One region of the Kluyvera sp. STS39-E genome, then DNA from elsewhere that is predicted to be linked to it. Evidence: predicted binding sites of a transcription regulator. Region 1 holds the regulator's gene; each other region holds the start of a gene.
What was found. Region 1 encodes ArgR, which controls arginine synthesis, uptake and breakdown. Its sites were predicted from a motif close to ANTGAATAAAAATACANT; they were not measured.
Positions count from the first base shown of each region.

Region 2: a site for ArgR is predicted at 3,523-3,540, ahead of argF (ornithine carbamoyltransferase). Genes of this name have one in related genera too.
Region 3: a site for ArgR is predicted at 4,441-4,458, ahead of argC (N-acetyl-gamma-glutamyl-phosphate reductase). Genes of this name have one in related genera too.

Region 1 is NZ_JBFQGA010000001.1:29,939-37,417, forward strand. Features, by position in the region: gene aaeA (p-hydroxybenzoic acid efflux pump subunit AaeA) at 1-862, shown strand, start outside; gene aaeB (p-hydroxybenzoic acid efflux pump subunit AaeB) at 868-2,835, shown strand; gene AB4K05_RS00145 (NAD-dependent succinate-semialdehyde dehydrogenase) at 2,952-4,406, shown strand; gene AB4K05_RS00150 (barstar family protein) at 4,434-4,709, shown strand; gene yhcN-B (DUF1471 family stress response protein YhcN-B) at 4,764-5,030, opposite strand; gene yhcN (peroxide/acid stress response protein YhcN) at 5,142-5,405, opposite strand; gene argR (transcriptional regulator ArgR) at 5,779-6,249, opposite strand; gene mdh (malate dehydrogenase) at 6,704-7,479, shown strand, end outside.
Region 2 is NZ_JBFQGA010000010.1:148,698-156,176, forward strand. Features, by position in the region: gene ridA (2-iminobutanoate/2-iminopropanoate deaminase) at 1-58, opposite strand, end outside; gene pyrI (aspartate carbamoyltransferase regulatory subunit) at 132-593, opposite strand; gene pyrB (aspartate carbamoyltransferase) at 606-1,541, opposite strand; gene AB4K05_RS20760 (pyrBI operon leader peptide) at 1,534-1,848, opposite strand; gene AB4K05_RS20765 (YhcH/YjgK/YiaL family protein) at 1,929-2,381, shown strand; gene argF (ornithine carbamoyltransferase) at 2,491-3,495, opposite strand; gene rraB (ribonuclease E inhibitor RraB) at 3,656-4,075, shown strand; gene miaE (tRNA isopentenyl-2-thiomethyl-A-37 hydroxylase MiaE) at 4,128-4,886, shown strand; gene AB4K05_RS20785 (topoisomerase II) at 5,014-5,844, shown strand; gene AB4K05_RS20790 (GNAT family N-acetyltransferase) at 5,871-6,374, opposite strand; gene AB4K05_RS20795 (YjgN family protein) at 6,565-7,479, shown strand, end outside.
Region 3 is NZ_JBFQGA010000011.1:134,329-141,807, forward strand. Features, by position in the region: gene AB4K05_RS21720 (helix-turn-helix transcriptional regulator) at 1-99, opposite strand, end outside; gene ppc (phosphoenolpyruvate carboxylase) at 282-2,933, opposite strand; gene argE (acetylornithine deacetylase) at 3,242-4,393, opposite strand; gene argC (N-acetyl-gamma-glutamyl-phosphate reductase) at 4,547-5,551, shown strand; gene argB (acetylglutamate kinase) at 5,564-6,337, shown strand; gene argH (argininosuccinate lyase) at 6,457-7,479, shown strand, end outside.

The DNA of each region.
Region 1 (7,479 bases):
GATTTTCCGCGCCTGGGTCTATTACACCGAATCCCCTTGGACGCGCGATGCTCGCTTTAGCGCCGACGTTGTGGCGATTGCGCCGGATGTATCCGGTCTGATTACCCAAGTCGAGGTTAAGGATAACCAACTGGTCGCCAAAAATCAGATTCTGTTTGTGATTGATCAGCCCCGCTATCAGAAAGCATTAGCCGAAGCTGAAGCCGATGTCTCCTACTATCAGGCGCTGTCCGAGGAAAAAAGACGTGAAGCCGGGCGTCGTAACCAACTTGGCGTGAGCGCCATGTCGCGTGAAGAGATCGACCAGTCTAACAACGTGCTGCAAACGGTGCTGCACCAGATGGCAAAAGCGCAGGCCACCCGCGACCTAGCGCGACTTGATCTCGAACGTACCGTGATCCGGGCACCGGCAGACGGCTGGGTAACCAACCTCAACGTCTACGCCGGGGAATTTATTACCCGTGGTTCGACGGCGGTCGCCTTGGTGAAGCAGCACTCCTTCTACGTGATGGCCTATCTTGAAGAGACGAAACTCGACGGCGTGCGTCCGGGTTATCGTGCTGAAGTTACTCCGCTGGGTAGCAACCATGTATTAAAAGGCACCGTTGATAGCATCGCGGCAGGCGTGACCAATGCGAGCAGCAGCGTCGACACCAAAGGTATGGCGACCGTTGATTCCAACCTTGAATGGGTGCGCTTGGCTCAGCGCGTGCCGGTGCGTATTCATCTGGATAAAGAACAGGGCAACCTGTGGCCTGCGGGAACAACCGCCACGGTGGTGATTACCGGCAAAAAAGATCGTGATGCCAGCCAGATGACTTTCTTCCAGAAACTGGCGCTGCGCCTGCGTGAATTCGGTTAATCGCTATGGGCATCTTCAGCATTGCCAACCAGCATATCCGCTTCGCCGTCAAACTGGCCTGTGCGGTAGTGCTTGCGTTGTTTGTCGGCTTTCACTTTCAGCTAGAAACGCCCCGCTGGGCGGTACTGACGGCGGCCATCGTGGCTGCCGGCCCGGCCTTTGCGGCAGGCGGTGAACCCTACGCCGGTGCCATTCGCTACCGCGGAATGCTGCGTATTGTCGGGACATTTATCGGCTGTATCGCCGCGCTGACCATCATTATCACCATGATCCGCGCCCCGCTGTTGATGCTACTGGTGTGCAGCATTTGGGCCGGTTTTTGTACCTGGGTTTCGTCGCTGGTCCGCGTGGAGAATTCATACGCGTGGGGACTTTCCGGCTATACGGCGCTGATTATTGTCGTCACCATCCAGACTGAACCACTGCTTACGCCGCAGTTTGCCGTAGAGCGCTGCAGCGAGATCGTGCTGGGGATCATCTGCGCGATCGTTGCCGATCTGCTGTTCTCCCCGCGTTCAATCAAGAAAGAGATCGATAACGAACTCGATGCCATACTCATCGATCAATATCGCCTGATGCAGTTGTGCATCAAACACGGTGATAGCGATGAAATGGACCGCGCTTGGCTTGCCCTCGGGCGTCGTACTGCCGCGCTGGAAGGGATGCGCAGCAATCTGAATATGGAGTCCTCGCGGTGGGCGCGGGCGAACCGTCGTCTGAAAGCGCTCAATACCGTCTCGCTGACCATGATTACCCAGGCCTGCGAAACCTTTATTATGCAAAACTCGCGTCCGGAAATCGTGACCGATGCCTATCGTGAACTGTTTGCTGAACCGGTCGAGACGGTGCAGGACGTACATCGTCAGCTAAAACGTATGCGCCGGGTACTGGCGTGGACGGGCGAACATGATACCCCCGTCACCATCTACAGTTGGGTAGGGGCGGCAACGCGCTATCTGCTGCTCAAGCGCGGGGTAATTGGCAACGCTAAAATTAGCGCCCGCGAAGAAGAAATACTGCAAAGCGAAGTGGTGGTGCGTCCGGATTCTGCCGAGCGTCATCACGCGATGATCAACTTCTGGCGAACCACCGTTTCCTGTGCGCTGGGGATCCTTTTCTGGCTGTGGACCGGCTGGACTTCCGGCAGCGGGGCGATGGTGATGATTGCCGTGGTGACGTCACTGGCAATGCGCCTGCCGAACCCGCGGATGGTGGCTATCGATTTCCTCTACGGCACCATTGCGGCCCTGCCGATTGGGGCGTTCTATTTCCTGGTTATCATACCGGCGACCCAGCAAAGTATGCTGCTTTTGTGCATTAGCCTAGCGGTGATGTGTTTCTTCATCGGTATTGAGGTGCAAAAACGGCGGCTTGGCTCGCTTGGCGCATTGGCAAGTACCATCAACATTCTGGTGCTAGATAACCCGATGACCTTCCATTTCAGCCTGTTCCTCGACAGCGCGCTGGGGCAAATTGTCGGTTGCTTTATGGCGTTTATCGTTATCTTGCTGATCCGCGATAACTCTCGCCTGCGTACCGGACGGGTGCTGCTGAACCAGTTTGTATTTGCTGCCGTTTCGGCGATGACCACCAATATGGCGCGGCGTAAAGAGAACCATCTGCCGGGTCTCTACCAGCAGCTTTTTTTACTGTTGAATAAGTTCCCCGGCGATATCGCCAAGTTCCGTCTGGCGCTGACGTTAATCATCGCCCATCAGCGTTTGCGCGACGCACCAATCCCTATCAACGATGACTTGTCTGAATTTCACCGACAGCTTCGCCGCACCGCTGACCGCGTTATCTCTGCCAGCAGTGACGATAAGCGCCGCTACTACTTCACGCGATTGCTGGACGAGCTTGAGGTGTATCAGCACAAGCTGCGCGCTTGGGCTGCCCCGGCTCAGGTTACGGAGCCGGTTGAACGCTTGGTACTTATGTTGCACAAATATCAGGGCGCTTTGACCAGTAGCTAAACCGTTCTATTCTGGCGTTGCAGCGCGAATGCGCAACAACGCCAGATTTCCTCCCCGTCCTCCAGATTCCCTATCCCACCCTATACTTAGAAAGAATCATTTCAGAGGAGGGTGTAATGACCACGCAATCACTGCAGGATAATGACCTTTTCCAGACCGGGTATCTGGTTAACGGCGAATGGCGCCAGCTTGATAGCACTTTCGACGTGCTTAACCCGGCAACGGGGGAGGTTGTGGCAAAGGTAGCCAAGGCTGGTAAAAATGAGACCGAACAGGCGATAGCCGCTGCCGCTAAGGCATTTCCACTCTGGCGTGCAAAAACCGCGAAAGCGCGATCTGAGCTGCTTTATCGCTGGTATCAGTTGATTATCGAAAACAAAAGTTGGCTGGCCCGGCTGATGACTCTCGAACAAGGCAAGCCGCTGAAAGAAGCGGAAGGTGAGGTTGACTACGCGGCGAGTTTTATCCAATGGTTTGCCGAACAGGGCAAAAGGGCGAACGGTGAAATCATTCCGCCGGCTAAACCGGGGTCGCGTATCCTCGCGACGCGTGAACCGATTGGAGTAGTAGCGGCAATCACGCCGTGGAATTTCCCGATGGCTATGTTGACACGCAAACTTGGCCCAGCGCTAGCCGCGGGCTGTACCGGAGTGATTAAACCCGCCAATAACACGCCGCTTTGCGCTTTTGCGCTACTGGCGCTGGCGAAGAAGGCTGGAATACCGGATGGTGTTGTCAACGCGGTCGCGGGCAATACGCTAGAGATCAGCGATGCGATTATGGCAAGCCACGACGTGCGAAAAATCTCCTTTACCGGCTCGACGTCGGTCGGGAAGACGCTGGTGCGTAATGCCGCAGAAACCATGAAGAAGGTTTCCATGGAGCTTGGCGGGAACGCGCCTTATATCGTATTCGAAGACGCTGATATCGATGCGGCGGTGCAGGGCGCTATTGCCAACAAATTCCGTAACGCGGGCCAAGTTTGCGTCAGCGTGAACCGTTTTTATATCCACGACAGCGTTTATGAACGCTTTGTCAGCAAGCTTGCCACGGCGGTAAACGCGTTAAAAGTCGGTAATGGGATGGATGACGGCGTCGTTATCGGGCCGTTGATTGAGGCTTCTGCGGTGAAAAAAGTGCGTGAACACGTAGAAGACGCGGTGGCGAAAGGCGCTAAGGTGCTTGCTGGTGGCAAGGCGCATGAACTCGGTGGCAACTTCTGGCAGCCAACGGTGCTGGGAGAGTGTCAGGAAAAGATGCTGTTGGCGCAGGAGGAGACCTTTGGTCCGCTGGCCGCCTGTTTCCGATTTAGCGACGAAGCTGATGTTATTCATCGCGCGAATAATACCCCATATGGTTTGGCGGCTTACTTCTATACCCAGAATCTGTCTCGTGTGTTCCGTGTATCTCAGGCGCTGGAAAGCGGCATGATCGGTATTAATGAGTGCGCGGTGTCAACTGAGCTGGGGCCTTTTGGTGGCGTAAAAGAATCCGGCTTAGGGCGTGAGGGCTCGGTGCTGGGGCTGGAAGAGTACCTTGAGGTGAAAACGTTGCATATTGGGGGACTGTAGTCCTGTGGGATGGGGAGAGGGCCTAAGATGGAAATCTATACTTTTGATTTTGATGAAATAGAAGACTTGGGCGATTTTTATCGGCAGTTCGCTCGATTCTTTGCCCTCGACAGCAAACAAATCCACAATCTGGATGCGCTTTGGGACGCGGTCATTAGCCCGCAGATGCCAACGCCGCTTGAAATAGAATTCATCCATCTGGATGACAAGCTACGCCGACGCTATGGCGCGCTGATCCTACTGTTTGATGAGGCGGAAGAAGAGCTGGAAGGAATGCTGCGTTTTAACGTTCAGCGCAGATAAAAAAAAGCCCTCGCACAAGGGCGAGGGCAAGTCGTCGGACAAGACGACGAGGGTTTATTTGTACAGCTCAGCCGTGGCGTGCCAATGGTCGCCGGTACGGGCCTCAATTACGCGATAGCTGCTAGCACCTTCTTTTTCGGCTTTTGCGGCTAATTCACTACGCATATCCATCGGGGCGCTACCAATCTGTGATACAGAGATGGTACCCATTGGTTGAAGGTTCTGAGCCTGCTGAGCATCAACTTGGTGCACCGCGGCGCTTGCGCCGAAGGATAGTACGGATGCCAGACCAAGGGATGCGATAATCATTGCGCTTTTCATAGTGTTTACTCCTCACCTTATTCTTCAGCGGTGAGAGGATATTCTTTGTGATTCCTGGACCGCTGTGGGTTACTTAATTTATTAACTGCCGACGTATTGCTTCACACTGACTTATTTGTACAGTTCAGCCGTTGCGTGCCAATGGTCACCGGTACGCGCTTCAATAACGCGGTAGGATGATGCACCTTGTTCTTCCGCTTTCTTAGTCAGCATTTCATGCATATCCATCGGAGATGAACCGACAGAACCGATAGAAACGGTGCCGATTGACTGACGGGTTTGCGCCTGATCGCTGTTGATAGAATCAGCGGCAAATGCGCCAAACGAGATAACGGAAAGGATACTTAGAGCAGCAACGGTAGTTTTGATTTTCATGATACTCACCTCGTCGAATTTTTTTGGAGGGCCTTTGTTTTGTGACCCTCATCACGAAATTAAGTATACACTAATCACGAAAAATATTAATACCTGACTAATGGTTTCGCGTGTAATTACATGTCAATAAACGTCATTTTTAGAACAATTACGTATAAAAAAGCGCATATTTTGGCAAAGTGGCTCGGTAATAATGCGTAAAATCAAAAAGATAGATGAATTTGATGTTTTGTGCGATTAAGTCAGGATATATTCACTGCATCTATATGTTTGACCAATGAATCGCACTAAATGCTAACGAAACGGCAGTTGAAGATGTGGCGATTGGGGGAGTACAGCTCCTCTGGGGGACCCAGAGGAGAGAGGAAGGGAATTACAGCTCTTGTTCGAACAGAACTTGGATCGCTTCGAAGAGATCTTTGACGGTAAAGCCTCTAGCTGGAGTGGTAAAGATAGTGTCATCGCCGGCGATGCTGCCGAGGATGCCTTCTGCTTTACCTAAAGAGTCCAGTAGACGAGCAATCAACTGCGCCGCACCCGGGCTGGTATGAATGACGACGACAGAATCGTTGTAATCGATATCCAGCACCAAGTTTTTCAGCGGGCTGGTGGTTGTCGGCACGCCCAGTTCGGCCGGCAGGCAGTAAACCATCTCCATTTTGGCGTTGCGCGTACGTACGGCGCCAAATTTCGTCAGCATACGAGAGACTTTGGATTGGTTGATATTGTCGAAACCATCTTCCTGTAAGGCCTGAACAATTTCGCCCTGAGAGCTAAATTTTTCTTCCTTCAGTAAGGATTTAAAGGCTTTAACTAATTCTTCTTGTTTGGTTGAACTTCGCATAAGTCACCCGAGTATGGTGGTGAAATTAACATTATTATGCATATAGGTGAATTTTTATGCAAACAATTTGCCTGAATTGGCTAATTCAAATAAAGAAAGGCGGAATTTTAGCAAATATTAGGCCTAAGAAACATGCCTATATCACGGGATCTAAATAAGTTAAAAGTAAATGAATTGTTATTAAATTGCTGTTGTTTTACGCAACGTGCTGAGTATATTGTAATCGATAGTTGATGAAAAATTGGTTTCGTAGATAGGCCTTTATTTGGGAGTCATGCGGTGGCGCCAGCAATGCTGTTGGAGAAGCCGCATTCTGTAAGCAATTATATTGTAATTATTTACCTTGTGAATTAAGGTCGCCGCAACGGAGTAAATACAGGTTTCTCCTGCGTTGGTTATGCGGTCCACGACAGGTTGTTGCCTGAATGTCATTAACCATAATAAGGAGTTTAGGATGAAAGTCGCAGTCCTTGGTGCCGCCGGTGGTATTGGCCAGGCGCTCGCCCTACTACTAAAGACCCAACTTCCTTCAGGTTCAGAACTCTCTCTGTATGATATCGCCCCGGTCACGCCTGGCGTGGCTGTCGATCTGAGCCATATTCCGACCGATGTTAAAATCAAAGGCTTCTCAGGTGAAGACGCCACGCCTGCGCTGGTCGGCGCTGACGTTGTCCTGATCTCGGCGGGTGTTGCGCGTAAACCCGGCATGGATCGCTCTGATTTGTTTAATGTAAACGCCGGTATTGTGAAAAATCTGGTGCAACAAATCGCGAAAACCGCGCCGAAAGCCTGCATTGGTATTATCACCAATCCGGTCAACACCACGGTGGCCATTGCTGCTGAAGTGCTGAAAAAGGCGGGCGTGTACGATAAGAACAAACTGTTTGGCGTGACTACGCTGGATATTATTCGCTCTAATACCTTTGTCGCGGAGCTGAAAGGCAAAAACTGCGGTGACGTTGAAGTCCCTGTGATTGGCGGCCATTCTGGCGTCACCATTTTGCCTTTATTGTCGCAGATCCCAGGTGTGAGCTTCTCAGAACAAGAAGTGAATGACTTAACCAAACGCATCCAGAACGCCGGTACCGAAGTGGTCGAAGCGAAAGCTGGCGGTGGGTCAGCTACCCTGTCGATGGGCCAGGCAGCGGCGCGTTTCGGCCTGTCTTTAGTGCGTGCACTGCAGGGTGAGAAAGGCGTGGTCGAATGTGCCTACGTTGAAGGCGACGGCGA
Region 2 (7,479 bases), on a different contig from region 1:
CCTGAACGTATGGGCCGATAGCTGCTGGTGCCTTTTCCGTCGCAATAGTCTTGCTCATGATATCTCCAGATGAACTGCAGTAATAAGGTGTTAGCCATTATAGAGAGGCCACATTTCAATACCAACCGCAATTAGTTGGCCAGCACCACATAATGAGAAAACTCTTTTTCACAGTATTTGCATTTGAGTGCAATGTCATCGGCGCGTTTTTTCACTGCAAAACTGGAGGAAACCGGCTCGGCGTGGCTGATGCAGTTGCTGTTCGGGCAGACCAGTACGCTATCGATGCGCTCCGGCAGGCTCGGACGGGATTTACCGACCACTTCATAGTTGTCGATACGGTTAACGGTGGCCTGCGGCGCGTACAGCGACAGCTGGTTAACTTGCTCATCGGTCAGGAAGGTGTTTTCAATCTTGATCAGATCTTTACGCCCCATTTCGCCGGACGGCAGGTTCAGGCCAATGGTGATGCGCTGGTCGGTTTCCGTCAGCTTGAACAGCGTCAGCAGCTTAAAGCCGACCTGTGCTGGGATATGGTCAATCACGGTGCCACGTTTGATGGCTTCTACCTGCAATTTGTTGTCGTGTGTCATCGTCATTTCCCCTTACAGAACCAGTTCGCTATTCAGTACCAGTGCCAGTAACGCTTGGCGGGCGAAGATGCCGTTGCCGGCCTGTTGGAAATACCAGGCATGCGGCGTTTTATCGACATCGGTGGTGATTTCATCAATGCGTGGCAGCGGGTGCAGCACTTTCATGTTGTCGCGGGCGCCTTCGAGGTCGGCGGCGCGCAGGACGAACTGCGCCTTGACGTTGGCATATTCGGAAGGGTCGAGGCGCTCTTTTTGCACGCGAGTCATGTAGAGGATATCGACTTCTGCCATGACTTCATCAATGGCGCTGTGCAGGCTCCACTCGATGCCTTTTTCATCCAGCATATCGAGGATGTACTGTGGCATAGCCAGCGCATCCGGAGCGATAAAGTAGAAGCGGTTACCGTTGAATTTCGCCAGCGCCTGGGTCAGTGAGTGGACGGTGCGGCCATACTTCAGGTCGCCAACCATCGCGATGTGCAGATTTTCCAAGCGCCCTTGAGTTTCCTGAATGGTGAACAGGTCGAGCAGCGTCTGGGTGGGGTGCTGGTTTGCGCCGTCACCCGCGTTCAGCACGGGAATACCGCCGGAGAATTCTGTCGCCAGACGCGCAGCGCCCTCTTGTGGGTGGCGCATGACGATGGCGTCCACGTAGGTGCTGATAACGGAAATGGTGTCGGCTAGGGTTTCACCTTTCTTGCCAAGAGAGGTGTTAGCGCTGTCGGAGAAGCCGACCACGCTGGCCCCAAGGCGGTGCATGGAAGTTTCAAAAGACAGGCGGGTGCGCGTCGAGGCCTCGAAGAAGCAGCTGGCAATCACTTTGTGCTTTAGCAGTTCAGGCTGCGGATTGGCTTTGAGTTTAGCGGCGGTCGACAAAACCAGTTCAAGGTCTTCGCGGCTGAGATCGTTTATGGAAATGATGTGTTTTTGATACAGCGGATTAGCCATGGTTATCTCCTGACGACGGCGCAAAAAAAAAGCCCCTTAAATAAGGGGCTTTGAGAATTGGGGATGCAACGGAAAGAAAAAACGGCAGGCCAGCGTCTGTTTTCAGACGCGGTAGGACGCGATGTCGTACACACTGAACCATATTTCCTCCCGGCAAACGGAGCAGGATTATACGCAGCTTTATTGGGCAATCAAGCGCTGAATTCACAATTCGCGTTACGTAAACGATTCTTATCGATTGGTGAGTCGGTTTTAATGAATTTAAATTCAGTGTGTCGTCGGTAAAACCGCGCACTGGCAGAGTCATGACAAAAAGTACTGGTATGGTAAGCCGAATTTACGTATAACAACTTAAAATTGAAACATCGTTTTATTTGTGGAGTCATTATGATTATTGGCAACATCCATCACCTGCCGTCATGGCTGCCGGAAGAACTGCGTCAGGCGATTCTTCACCTGCAAGCTAACGTCACCGACGAAACCCCGGAAGGGAAATACGACATCGACGGTAACCGTCTGTTTTATCTGATTTCAGAGAATATGACCGAGCCGTTTGCCGATCGTCGCGCGGAATATCATGTGCGCTATCTAGATATCCAAGTGGTGTTGAAAGGTCAGGAAGGAATGGCGTTCAGCGTATTGCCTGCTGGCAAGCCTGATACCGATTGGCTCGCAGATAAAGACATCGCTTTTCTGCCGGAAGGTGGTCAGGAAAAAATGGTGGTGATGAGCGAAGGCGACTTTGTGGTGTTTTATCCGGGCGAAGTACACAAACCGCTGTGCGCCGTAGGGCAGCCAGCTAAAGTACGCAAAGCGGTGATTAAGCTGCTGGTGGCGTGATGAGAAGTAGGCCTGATAAGCGTAGTGCCATCAGGCACGATGCGGTGACAATGCCGGATGGCGGCGTTCCGCCTTATCCGGCCTACATTCACGAAGAATCCGGACGCCGCTATTTGCTCAGCGTCGCGACCATCACCGCTTTAATGGTGTGCATCCGGTTTTCCGCCTGATCGAATACGACGCTGGCCGGAGATTCAAAGACTTCATCCGTCACTTCCATTCCGCCGTGCATACCGTACTCTGCCGCCATTTTCTTACCCAGCGTGGTCTGGTCGTCGTGGAACGCCGGCAGGCAGTGCAGGAATTTGACCTGTGGATTGCCGGTTAGCTTCATCATCGCGCTGTTGACCTGATAGCCGCGCAATAGCGCAATACGTTCCGCCCATTTCTCTTTGGCTTCGCCCATCGATACCCACACGTCGGTATAGATAAAGTCAGCGCCTTTTACACCTGCGGCGATATCTTCGGTCAGCGTAACGTTGCCGCCGTTTTTCTGCGCCAGCGCTTTGCATTCTGCAACAAGGCTTGCTTCAGGCCAGCATGCCTGAGGGGCGACCAAACGCAGATCGAGCCCGGTTAACGCCGCGGCTTCCAGCATGGAGTTACCCATGTTGTTACGCGCGTCGCCTGCATAAACCAGCGTCATTTCATTGAACGCTTTACCCGGCAAATGCTCCTGCATGGTGAGTAAATCTGCCAGTAGCTGGGTTGGGTGGAATTCGTCAGTCAGGCCGTTCCACACAGGTACGCCGGAATACTCCGCCAGCGTTTCAACGATCTCTTGGCCATAGCCACGGTATTGGATGCCGTCATACATCCGGCCCAGCACGCGGGCGGTGTCTTTGATCGACTCTTTGTGGCCAATCTGGCTGCCGCTAGACCCGAGATAAGTGACGCGAGCGCCCTGATCGTAAGCGGCAACTTCGAAAGAGCATCGTGTACGGGTCGAGTCTTTTTCGAAGATGAGCGCGATGTTTTTACCGGTCAGGTTCGGCGACTCCGTGCCGTGCTTTTTATCCGCTTTGAGTTTTGCCGCGAGCAGCAGCAGGGTGGTGATTTCTGCAGGGGTAAAATCGAGTAATTTTAAGAAGTGTTTTTTATACAGACTAGACATTTTTCCCTCACCTGGCTCAAGCCACTTATTGAATTAAAATTCACTTTATATGTATGAATATTCATTTGCAACCCCAATAACAAATCTTTATCGGAAAGGTGGAGGCAATGGCAACGGTATGTGACAATAAGAGTATCTGCCACATTATGAGGAACGAGCCATGGCAAACCCGGAACACCTGGAAGAACAGCGTGAAGAAACACGTCTGATCATTGAAGAGCTGCTGGAAGACGGCAGCGATCCTGATGCGCTGTACACCATCGAGCACCACCTTTCTGCAGACGATTTTGAAAGCCTGGAGAAAGCGGCGGTTGAAGCCTTCAAGATGGGTTACGAAGTTACCGAACCGGAAGAGCTGGAAGTGGAAGAGGGCGACACCGTCATCTGCTGCGATATTCTGAGTGAATGTGCGCTGAATGCTGAGCTTATCGACGCACAGGTTGAGCAACTGATGAACCTGGCTGAGAAATTCGAAGTTGATTATGACGGTTGGGGAACCTACTACGAAGATCCTAACGGTGAAGAAGGCGACGACGACGAAGATGAAGTCGATGAAGACGACGACGGCGTTCGCCACTAAGTCATCTGTTTTCCTACGGCAGCGACCGCTGCCGTAGGCCAAGGATTCCTCGATGGATTACCCGCAAATACTCTCCCCCATTTACCAATTCCTGCATTGCAAAACGCCCCAAGCGTGGCTGGACAAAGCGCGCTTACCTGAAAATCTTCCGTTATTGCTTACCGATCATTTGGTTTGCGAGCTGAAAGCGGCACAAACCGCGATGCTGATGGTGCGTAAATATGTGGCTGATAAAGACGGCGCGCAGACGCTGCTCGATTGGCTCAAACCGTATGAGGCGTTCACTTTCCGTGAGGGTGTCGAGCCAGATTTTGTCGCACTCAATAAGCAGATTGGCAAAGGCATTATGCCCAAGACTGACGACCCGTGGGGACGTCAGCTTATCGACAGCATGGTGCTGTTGATTAAAGAAGAACTGCACCATTTTTGGCAGGTGCGCGAGGTCATGCAGCGCCGCAACATTCCCTATGTGAAAATCACCGCCAGTCGCTACGCGAAAGGGATGCTGAAAGAGGTTCGTACCCACGAACCGTTGACGCTGATTGATAAGCTCATTTGCGGGGCGTATATCGAAGCGCGTTCCTGCGAGCGTTTCGCCGCGCTGGCGCCGTATCTCGATGACGAACTCAACGCTTTTTACCTGTCGCTGTTACGTTCAGAAGCACGGCATTATCAAGATTACCTGACGCTGGCTCAACAGATTTCTGCCGATGATATCAGCGAGCGTATACGCTTTTTTGGTGAAGTTGAGGCAGTACTTATTGCCTCTCCCGACCACGAATTCCGTTTCCACAGCGGCATTCCGACCTAATCTCTCCTTCCGAATGCGGCTGAAAATTTTGGTGGCTAGAATTACGCCAAGGTTGCCGCAATAATCGCAGCACAATAAGGAGACATGACATCTCCAGAACAGGTATTAATTTGATTAAGGATGGTTAATGAACTGGGCTCACGTGGTGTTGGCGGGTTATATCGGGGCGGTGATTGCTATTGTAGTTGGCGTCTTTCGAAAAAAGGGTTGGATAGGCAAGATCTCCGGTGCGGCGATTTTTGTGCTAGCCATTGTTGGATGGAACCTGTTTGACGTGCACTACCTTATTCCGCGTGAAAGCCCGGACTATGGCCTGACGGAAACGCAGAAATTCGAAAAAGCGATGCTGTCCGTGCCGGTCTACCAGGTGATTAAAGAGCATGACCCGGCGCTATGGCAGAATATCCTCACGCAATCGGCGCAGATGAAAGAGGCGGGGAAAAGTGAGCAGCAAATTATCGACACTATTCAGCCGCAGATCCTGCAGTTTCAAATGGCGCGTTTGCAGCAGGCACCGGATGCCAACGTCATTGCCTACATGAAAATTAACCTTGAGCAAATGAATGCGGTAGCGAAAGTCGGCGGCGATGAATGTTTCCGTTTCCTGTTCCCGGCGGTGAAGGGAGGGATCAATCCGGTAAAGCTCATTCCACGTGAGATTATGAGTCGCCGTATGGAGAACGACATGAGCATGATGCACGCCGCTTACGGTCCGGATAAACATACGGTAACGGCACAAGAAAAACAGCTGGCGCTGCAGGATCTGCAGGCCATTAGCCCAAAACTGGTGCAGCAATATGGGCCGGATATTGAAATCATGGCCGACCCGAACAAAGCAATAGGTAAAGAGAAAGTGGCCTGTGAAATGGTGCAGGATCTATGGACACAGGTGCTTAAACTGCCCACAGCCCGCGCGGCTGGCGTGATTCGCCTGATGCTGTCAGCTGAGATGCAATAAAGCGGACCAAGCCCCTTTGCCTGATTTCAGAGGGGCTTTAACATCCGCACTTCGCAGTCTACGTGGCCGGTACAACCTAGCGGTTCGGCAATATGCGCAAAGCCCAAACGTTCGTAGAGATGAATTGCCTCGGTGAGAAACGCCGTCGTTTCTAAATAGCACTGCTTAAAGCCCTGATCGCGCGCATGATCGAGCGCCATCTGCGCTAACTTTTTCGCCAGCCCTTGGCCTCTGATGCTCGGCAGAAAATACATCTTTTGCAGTTCGCAAATATCCGGCTCGCTACAACCTAATGGCGCAACGCCGCCGCCGCCCACCACTTCTCCATTCTGCTCAACGACCCAATAGGCCGCGCCCGGCTGGCTGTAAACTTGGAATAGCTCATCCAAATTGGGATCCGCCACCGTGTAACCTTTATCAGCGGTCAGGCCGTATTCGGCAGAGACAAGGCGGATTACCGCGGCGATAGCGGCATTATCGGTTTCGGTGATTCGGCGCAGCGTTAGCGTGGATGGTCGCACTACATTCATAATATGGCTCAATTCTAGAAAAACACTTATATATTTATTTAATAGCACTCTCTTGTGTTAGGTGCAAGACGTTCCTGAATCAGAAAAAAACAAAATACACTAGGTAGTTAAAAATAGTATTGTAATTGGACCAGTAATTTAAAGCTGGCATATTTTTATATTAATGGAATGGATGCTAGGGATATTATTCATGAATAATTCTATCTGTGGTCAGGGTAATCAAAACCACAAATTTGTTTTCACCGGTAAGGGTTGGGACTATTTTATTATTTGCCTTGTAAATTTTTTACTGAGTTGTATTACCCTAGGGGTGTATACGCCATGGGCGATCGTGAGATGTCGTCGTTATATTTATGAGAAAATGACGCTTAACGGACAGCACTTTGTCTATAAGGCAACGGGTGGGGCTATTTTTGTTAGTTTTCTATTGATTATGGTTATTTCTGTTGCCAGCGTGAGTTTTATTGCTAATAACAGTCCGTTTATCGGTTTTTCTTTAATTGGCTTATTGGTCGCAGCCCTTCCATTGATGACAATTAAGAGCCTGCAATATCAGGCGATAATGACATCGCTTAACGGCGTGCGTTTTGGCTTTAACTGCTCAACATTCCAAGCGTGGCTCTATATGTTGGCGGTGCCAGTGGTGCTTGCTCTAATAAACTGGGCCGTGGTTTATCTGCTGATTCTTGCCACCGATTGGGTTGAAATGCTTGTCAGAATAGCATTTATCGCGTTTGTGGGAATTGTGGGCATGGGTGTCACCTACGGTATTACCTATGCAAAATGGATGCAGTTAGTGGGTAATGGCGGATATTTCGGTATTCACCGGTTTGCCATAAGTGTTGATATGAAAATGTGCGTAGTGGGATGCATTAAAGCCGTGTTAGTGCTGCTGCCATTTGTTGTTGTGATTGCCTGGCTGATTGCCCCCATTTTTCTGCAAATGATGATGTTGGCTGTGCTAGGCGTGGCCGACGACGAATTTATCTTGGAAAATCAGAGCAGAATAATCGCGTGCTATTTTCTTTATTTCACTGGAATTATTGTGGTTGGAAGTTTTTTGTACACCACACTACGTAATCTGTTTATGAATAACCTCGTATTG
Region 3 (7,479 bases), on a different contig from region 1:
CTCTGGCGCAGGCGCATGGTTTGCGGGAAACCAGATTTTTTGCAACGGCGTGGTACCTGAAGCAATGTGGGAAAGCAGTGGGTTGATGTCGAAAAACATAAGGCTCCCTGTCGTAAAGTACAACGTAGAAACCTTAACTGAGGGCATAAAAAAAGGCCACAAAGAATGTGGCCTTTTGCGGGGTTAGTTCCCGTCTGTAGGCCTGATAAGCACAGCGCCATCAGGCGGTCTATGGCACATTGCCGGATGGCGGCGTTGCCTTATCCGGCCTACTTAAGGAGTTAGCCGGTGTTACGCATACCTGCTGCAACGCCCGCGATAGTCACCATCAGCGCTTGCTCGACGTTTGGATCCGGCTCTAAGCCTTCCTCTTCTGCTTTACGTGAACGATGCAGCAGTTCAGCCTGCAGTACGTTCAGCGGGTCGGTGTAGATGTTACGCAACTGGATAGATTCGGCGATCCATGGCAGGTCAGCCATCAGGTGCGCGTCGTTGGCAATATCGAGCACCACTTTGATGTCGGCTTCCAGCAGGTCGCGCAGTTCGGTACCCAGTGCCCACAGCTCAGGTTTCACCAGACGCTGATCATAGTATTCCGCCAGCCACAGGTCGGCTTTCGAGTAAACCATTTCCAACATGCCCAGACGGGTGGAGAAGAATGGCCAGTCGCGGCACATGCTTTCCAGTTTGCTCTGTTTGCCATCTTCCACCACTTTTTGCAGCGCTGCACCGGCACCCAGCCAGGCTGGCAGCATCAGGCGGTTTTGGGTCCACGCGAAGATCCATGGAATGGCGCGCAGGGACTCAACGCCACCGGTAGGACGACGTTTGGCCGGACGCGAACCCAGCGGCAGTTTGCCCAGTTCCTGCTCCGGTGTGGCGGAACGGAAGTAAGGTACAAAATCTTTGTTTTCACGCACGTAGCCGCGATACATCTCGCAGGAGATATCCGACAGCTCGTCCATGACGCGGCGCCATTCTTCTTTTGGCTCCGGTGGTGGCAGCAGGTTAGCTTCCAAAATAGCGCTGGTGTACAGCGACAGGCTGCTAACGGTAATTTCCGGCAGACCGTATTTGAAGCGGATCATCTCGCCCTGTTCGGTGACGCGCAGGCCGCCTTTCAGGCTTCCCGGAGGCTGTGACAGCAGCGCAGCGTGGGCCGGTGCGCCGCCGCGACCGATAGAACCGCCGCGACCGTGGAACAGCGTCAGTTCGATGCCAGATTTCTCACAGGTTTTGATCAGCGCATCCTGTGCTTGGTACTGCGCCCAGGATGCGGCCATGACGCCCGCATCTTTTGCGGAGTCAGAGTAGCCAATCATGACCATTTGTTTGCCCTGAATAAAGCCGCGATACCAGTCGATACTCAGTAATTGGGTCATCACGTCGTCGGCGTTGTTCAGGTCGTCCAGCGTTTCGAACAGCGGAGCGACCGGTAGCGCAAACGGAATACCTGCTTCTTTGAGCAGCAGGTGAACGGCCAGCACGTCGGATGGGGTTTTGGCCATTGAGATAACATAGGCGGCAACGGAGCCCTGTGGCGCATCAACAATCGCTTTGCAGGTGTTGAGCACTTCGCGGGTGTCGTTGCTCGGTTCCCAACTGCGTGGCAGCAGCGGGCGTTTGGAATTGAGCTCGCGAATGAGGAAGGCTTGTTTGTCGGCTTCAGACCAGCTTTCATAGTCGCCAATGCCGAGGTAACGCGTCAGTTCGCCCAGCGCTTCGGTATGGCGGGTACTTTCCTGACGCACGTCAATGCGCACCAGCGGTACGCCGAAACATTTCACGCGACGCAGGGTGTCGAGCAGTTCGCCGTTGGCGATGATGCTCATGCCGCAGGCCTGCAGGGATTTATAGCAGGCGTACAGCGGTTCCCACAGCTGCTCATTCTGGCTAATCAGACCTGCCGGTTTCGGCAGACGCTGACCTTTCAGACGGGCTTCCAGCCAGGCCTGAGTTGCCATCAGCTGGCTGCGCAGGGTTTTCATCAGGTAGCGGTAAGGCTCGGTGGCACCTTCTTCGCCAACCAACTCGCGCAGTTCGTCGGTACATTCGACCATCGACAGTTCAGAAATCAGGATCTGCACGTCTTTCAAGAACAGGTCGGTGGCTTTCCAGCGGCTCAGCAGCAGCACGTGGCGGGTGATTTCGGCGGTGACGTTCGGGTTGCCGTCACGGTCGCCGCCCATCCAAGAGGTGAAGCGCACCGGGACAAAGTCGACCGGTAGCTTGTAGCCGAGGTTCTCTTCGAGCTGTTCGTTCAGTTCGCGCAGATAGTTCGGCACGCCTTCCCACAGGCTGTTTTCTACCACCGCAAAGCCCCATTTTGCTTCATCAACCGGGCTTGGGCGGTGCTTACGAATTTCGTCGGTGTGCCAAGACTGAGCAATTAGCTGGCGCAGGCGGCGCATCACTTGGTTGCGTTCGTAGTCGGCAATATCGGTATTATCGAGCTGTTTCAGACAGTTGTTGATTTCACCCATCTTGTGGATAAGCGTACGACGCGTGATTTCGGTCGGGTGCGCGGTCAGCACCAGCTCCAGCGACAGGGATTCAACGGCCTGTTTAATGGTGGTTTCGTTGAGATTGGGTTGGTCTTTGAGTTTACGCAGGGTACGGGCAATCACTTCCGGGTTGCTCGCCGCTTCGCCTTTTGGCGAAATGCTGTGGTATTGCTCGGCGGTATTAGCCAGATTCAGGAACTGGCTGAACGCGCGGGCAACCGGCAACAATTCATCGTTGGACAGGTTCTGCAAGGTGGTCAGCAGCTCCTGGCGATTGGCTTCGTTGCCAGCACGTGATGATTTGGACAACTTACGGATTGTTTCTACACGGTCAAGAATGTTCTCACCAAGCGCATCCTTGATGGTATCGCCTAGCACTTTACCGAGCATACTGACATTACTACGCAACGCGGAATATTGTTCGTTCATTAACCCAGACACCCCATCTCATTTTATTTTGTTATATCCCGGCCTCGGAACGTAGGGGCGGGATAAAGACACCTCTTTTATAAAGCCACGTAAAAACCCTTACGTCAATTGCTGCGAAATCGCTTCAGCAAACGAATAAATCGCGACAATTTACGAAAGTTAATTCGCATCGTGCCAGATAAGAAATGCTTATGAAAATGTGAGGGCGATCGTGGGAAAGTGCGGCGTTGCGTTGCCGGATGGCGCTGCGCTTATCCGGCCTACCGATGAGGTAGGCCCAGTAAACGAAGCGCCACCGGGCAAAGGCGTTAATGCCAGCAGAAGTGATGCACGACTTGGCTAATTAAGTCTCGCGTCGGCTTAATAAAGCGTGTTTCCAGGTATTCATCTGGCTGGTGGGCCTGATTAATAGAGCCTGGGCCGAGCACGATAGTCGGACACAGGTTTTGAATAAACGGTGCTTCGGTGCAGTAGTTCACCACTTCGGTTTTGGTGCCGAGCAGGTTTTCCAGCACTTCAACCAATTGGTGATCCGGTGGGCATTCGTAGCCTGGAATCGGCGGATGCAGCTCGCTAATCGTCAGGCGACCGGGCCACTGCGCGCTTACCGGTTCAAGGGCTTCATCCAGCAGGCCGTTGAGATCGCCCAACGTCATGCCCGGCAGCGGGCGAATATCCATATGCAGTTCGCAGCAAGCACAGATGCGGTTGGAGGCGTCGCCGCCGTGGAGGCTGCCAAGGTTGAGCGTTGGATATGGCACGGTGAAGGCTTCATAGTGATAGCGCTCTTTCAGCGAGTCGCGTAGCTGCATCACGCGACCGATGGCATCGTGCATAATTTCAATGGCATTCACGCCACGCGCCGGATCGCTGGAGTGACCTGATTGGCCCAGCACGCGAATGGCGTTCGACATATGGCCTTTGTGCGCTCGCACCGGCTGCAACGAGGTGGGTTCACCGATGATGGCGCAATCTGGGCGCAGCGTGGTGGACTCGGCAAAGTAGCGCGCCCCGGCCATGCTGGTTTCTTCGTCAGCGGTCGCCAGAATGTAGAGCGGCTTTTTCAGCGTCTTCACATCCACATCACGCAGGGCGTCGAGAATAAACGCAAAGAAGCCTTTCATGTCGGCGGTGCCGAGCCCATAAAGCTTGTTTTCATGCTCGGTGAGGGTGAACGGATCGCGGGTCCAACGGCCGTCGTCGAATGGAACGGTATCGGTATGACCCGCAAGAAGCAGACCGCCTGCGCCGTGACCGGTGCTGGCGAGCAGGTTGAATTTATTGCGGGTTCCAGGGACCGGCTGAACCTCAACTTCAAAGCCTAAAGAGGCAAACCAATCAGCGAGCAGAGTGATTAAAGACGCATTGCTCTGATCGAGCGCTTCTTCGGTTGCGCTGATGGACGGGGTGGCGATCAACGCACGGTAAATCTCGATAAATGGGGGTAAATTGTTTTTCATTGTTGACACACCTCGGGTCGTGATAGTATCAATATTCATGCAGTATTTGTGAATAAAAATACATTATCATTAGGCGTAAGAAAACCCACCAACAGTAGGGTGAAGTGATTACGCTTAATCAGGCAAACAGACATAAGAAGGTGAACTGCACCGATGTTGAATACGCTGATTGTGGGCGCGAGCGGTTACGCTGGCGCAGAGCTTGTGACCTATGTAAATCGCCATCCTCATATGAACATAACCGCTTTGACGGTCTCAGCGCAAAGCAATGATGCAGGAAAGTTAATCTCCGATTTGCATCCACAGCTGAAAGGCATCGTTGACCTGCCGTTGCAGCCGATGTCCGATATCAGTGAATTCAGCGCGGGCGTTGATGTCGTGTTCCTCGCCACCGCTCATGAAGTCAGTCATGACCTCGCGCCGCAGTTTCTTGCGGCGGGCTGTGTGGTGTTCGACCTGTCCGGCGCGTTCCGTGTGAACGATGGCGCCTTCTATGAAAAATATTACGGTTTTACCCATCAGCATCCTGAGCTGCTGGCGCAAGCAGTATATGGCTTGGCCGAGTGGAGCGCGGATGCGCTGAAAGAAGCCAAACTGATTGCCGTACCGGGTTGCTACCCAACGGCGGCGCAGCTGTCACTTAAGCCGCTGATTGATGGCGGTCTGTTGGATCTCACTCAGTGGCCGGTTATTAATGCCACTTCCGGCGTGAGTGGTGCGGGGCGTAAAGCTGCTATCTCCAATAGCTTCTGCGAAGTGAGCCTGCAGCCGTACGGCGTGTTTACCCACCGCCATCAGCCGGAAATCGCCAGCCATCTTGGCGCGGAGGTGATTTTCACTCCGCATCTGGGCAACTTCCCGCGCGGTATTCTCGAAACTATCACCTGCCGTCTGAAGCCTGGCGTGACCCAGTCTCAGGTCGCAGATGCGCTGCAGCAGGCTTACGCGGATAAACCGATGGTTCGTTTATACGACAAAGGCGTGCCGGCGTTGAAAAACGTCGTGGGTCTGCCGTTCTGCGATATCGGTTTTGCCGTTCAGGGCGAGCACCTGATCGTGGTGGCAACCGAAGACAACCTATTGAAAGGCGCCGCCGCACAGGCCGTGCAGTGCGCCAATATCCGTTTCGGCTTCGCTGAGACGCAGTCTCTTATCTAAGGTGTGATGACGATGAATCCATTAATTATCAAACTGGGCGGCGTGTTACTGGATAGCGAAGAAGCGCTGGAGCGTCTGTTTACCGCGCTGGTTAACTATCGTGAATCACATCAGCGTCCGCTGGTGATTGTCCATGGCGGCGGCTGCGTGGTGGATGAGCTGATGAAGCAGCTCAATCTGCCGGTGAAAAAGAAAAACGGCCTGCGCGTCACACCGGCTGACCAGATTGACATCATCACCGGGGCGCTGGCGGGAACGGCGAACAAAACGCTGCTGGCGTGGGCGAAAAAACATGATATCGCGTCCGTGGGCCTGTTCCTCGGCGATGGCGACAGCGTGAAGGTGACCAAGCTTGATGAAGAGCTGGGCCACGTAGGGCAGGCGCAGCCGGGTTCGCCGAAGCTGATTAACCTGCTGCTGGAAGGTGGATTCCTGCCGGTGGTGAGTTCAATCGGCGTGACCGCTGAAGGGCAACTGATGAACGTCAACGCCGATCAGGCGGCTACCGCACTGGCGGCGACGCTGGGCGCAGACTTAATTCTGCTCTCCGACGTGAGCGGTATTCTGGACGGCAAAGGCCAGCGTATTGCCGAGATGACGGCGGCGAAGGCGGAACAGCTTATCGACCAAGGCATTATTACCGACGGCATGATCGTCAAAGTGAATGCGGCGCTTGATGCTGCGCGTACGCTGGGTCGCCCGGTGGATATCGCCTCTTGGCGTCACGCGGAACAACTCCCGGCGCTGTTTAACGGCACGCCGATCGGCACGCGTATTTTGGCTTAAGCATTTGTGTGCCGGATGGCGGTGTAAACGCTTTATTCGGCCTACGTGAACAGAACTTGTCGGCCGGATAAGCGCAGCGCCATCCGGCATTGAAATCGAAGAATTTAAGGAAGCATGTTATGGCACTTTGGGGCGGGCGTTTTACTCAGGCAGCGGATCAGCGGTTCAAACAGTTCAATGACTCTTTACGCTTTGATTATCGCCTAGCGGAGCAAGATATCATTGGCTCTGTCGCCTGGTCTAAGGCGCTGGTGACGGTTGGCGTGCTGACCGAGCAGGAACAGACTCAGTTGGAAGATGCGCTGGGCGTGCTGCTGGAAGAGGTTCGCGCAAACCCACAGCAGATCCTTGAAAGCGATGCTGAAGATATTCATAGCTGGGTTGAAGGCAAGCTTATCGACAAAGTCGGTCAACTGGGCAAAAAACTGCACACCGGGCGTAGCCGTAACGACCAAGTCGCTACCGACCTGAAACTGTGGTGTAAAGATACCGTCGCTGAACTGCTGGCGGCTAACCGTCAGCTGCAAAGCGCGTTGGTTGAGACCGCACAGGCGAACCAAGACGCCGTGATGCCGGGGTATACCCACCTGCAGCGTGCGCAGCCGGTGACTTTTGCTCACTGGTGTTTGGCCTACGTTGAGATGCTGGCGCGTGATGAAAGCCGTCTGCACGATACACTCAAACGTCTGGATGTTAGCCCGCTGGGCTGCGGTGCGCTGGCGGGTACCGCCTATGAGATTGACCGTGAACAACTGGCCGGCTGGCTGGGCTTCGCGTCCGCGACCCGTAACAGCCTTGATAGCGTGTCAGACCGCGACCACGTGCTGGAACTGCTTTCCAATGCCTCTATCGGGATGGTGCACCTGTCGCGCTTTGCTGAAGATTTAATCTTCTTTAATACCGGCGAAGCGGGCTTTGTGGAGCTTTCCGATCGCGTGACTTCCGGTTCTTCACTGATGCCGCAGAAGAAAAACCCGGATGCGCTGGAGCTTATCCGTGGTAAATGCGGCCGCGTGCAGGGCGCGCTAACCGGCATGATGATGACCCTGAAAGGCCTGCCGCTGGCTTACAACAAAGACATGCAGGAAGATAAAGAAGGGGTCTTTGACGCGCTCGATACTTGGATGGACTGTCTGCATATG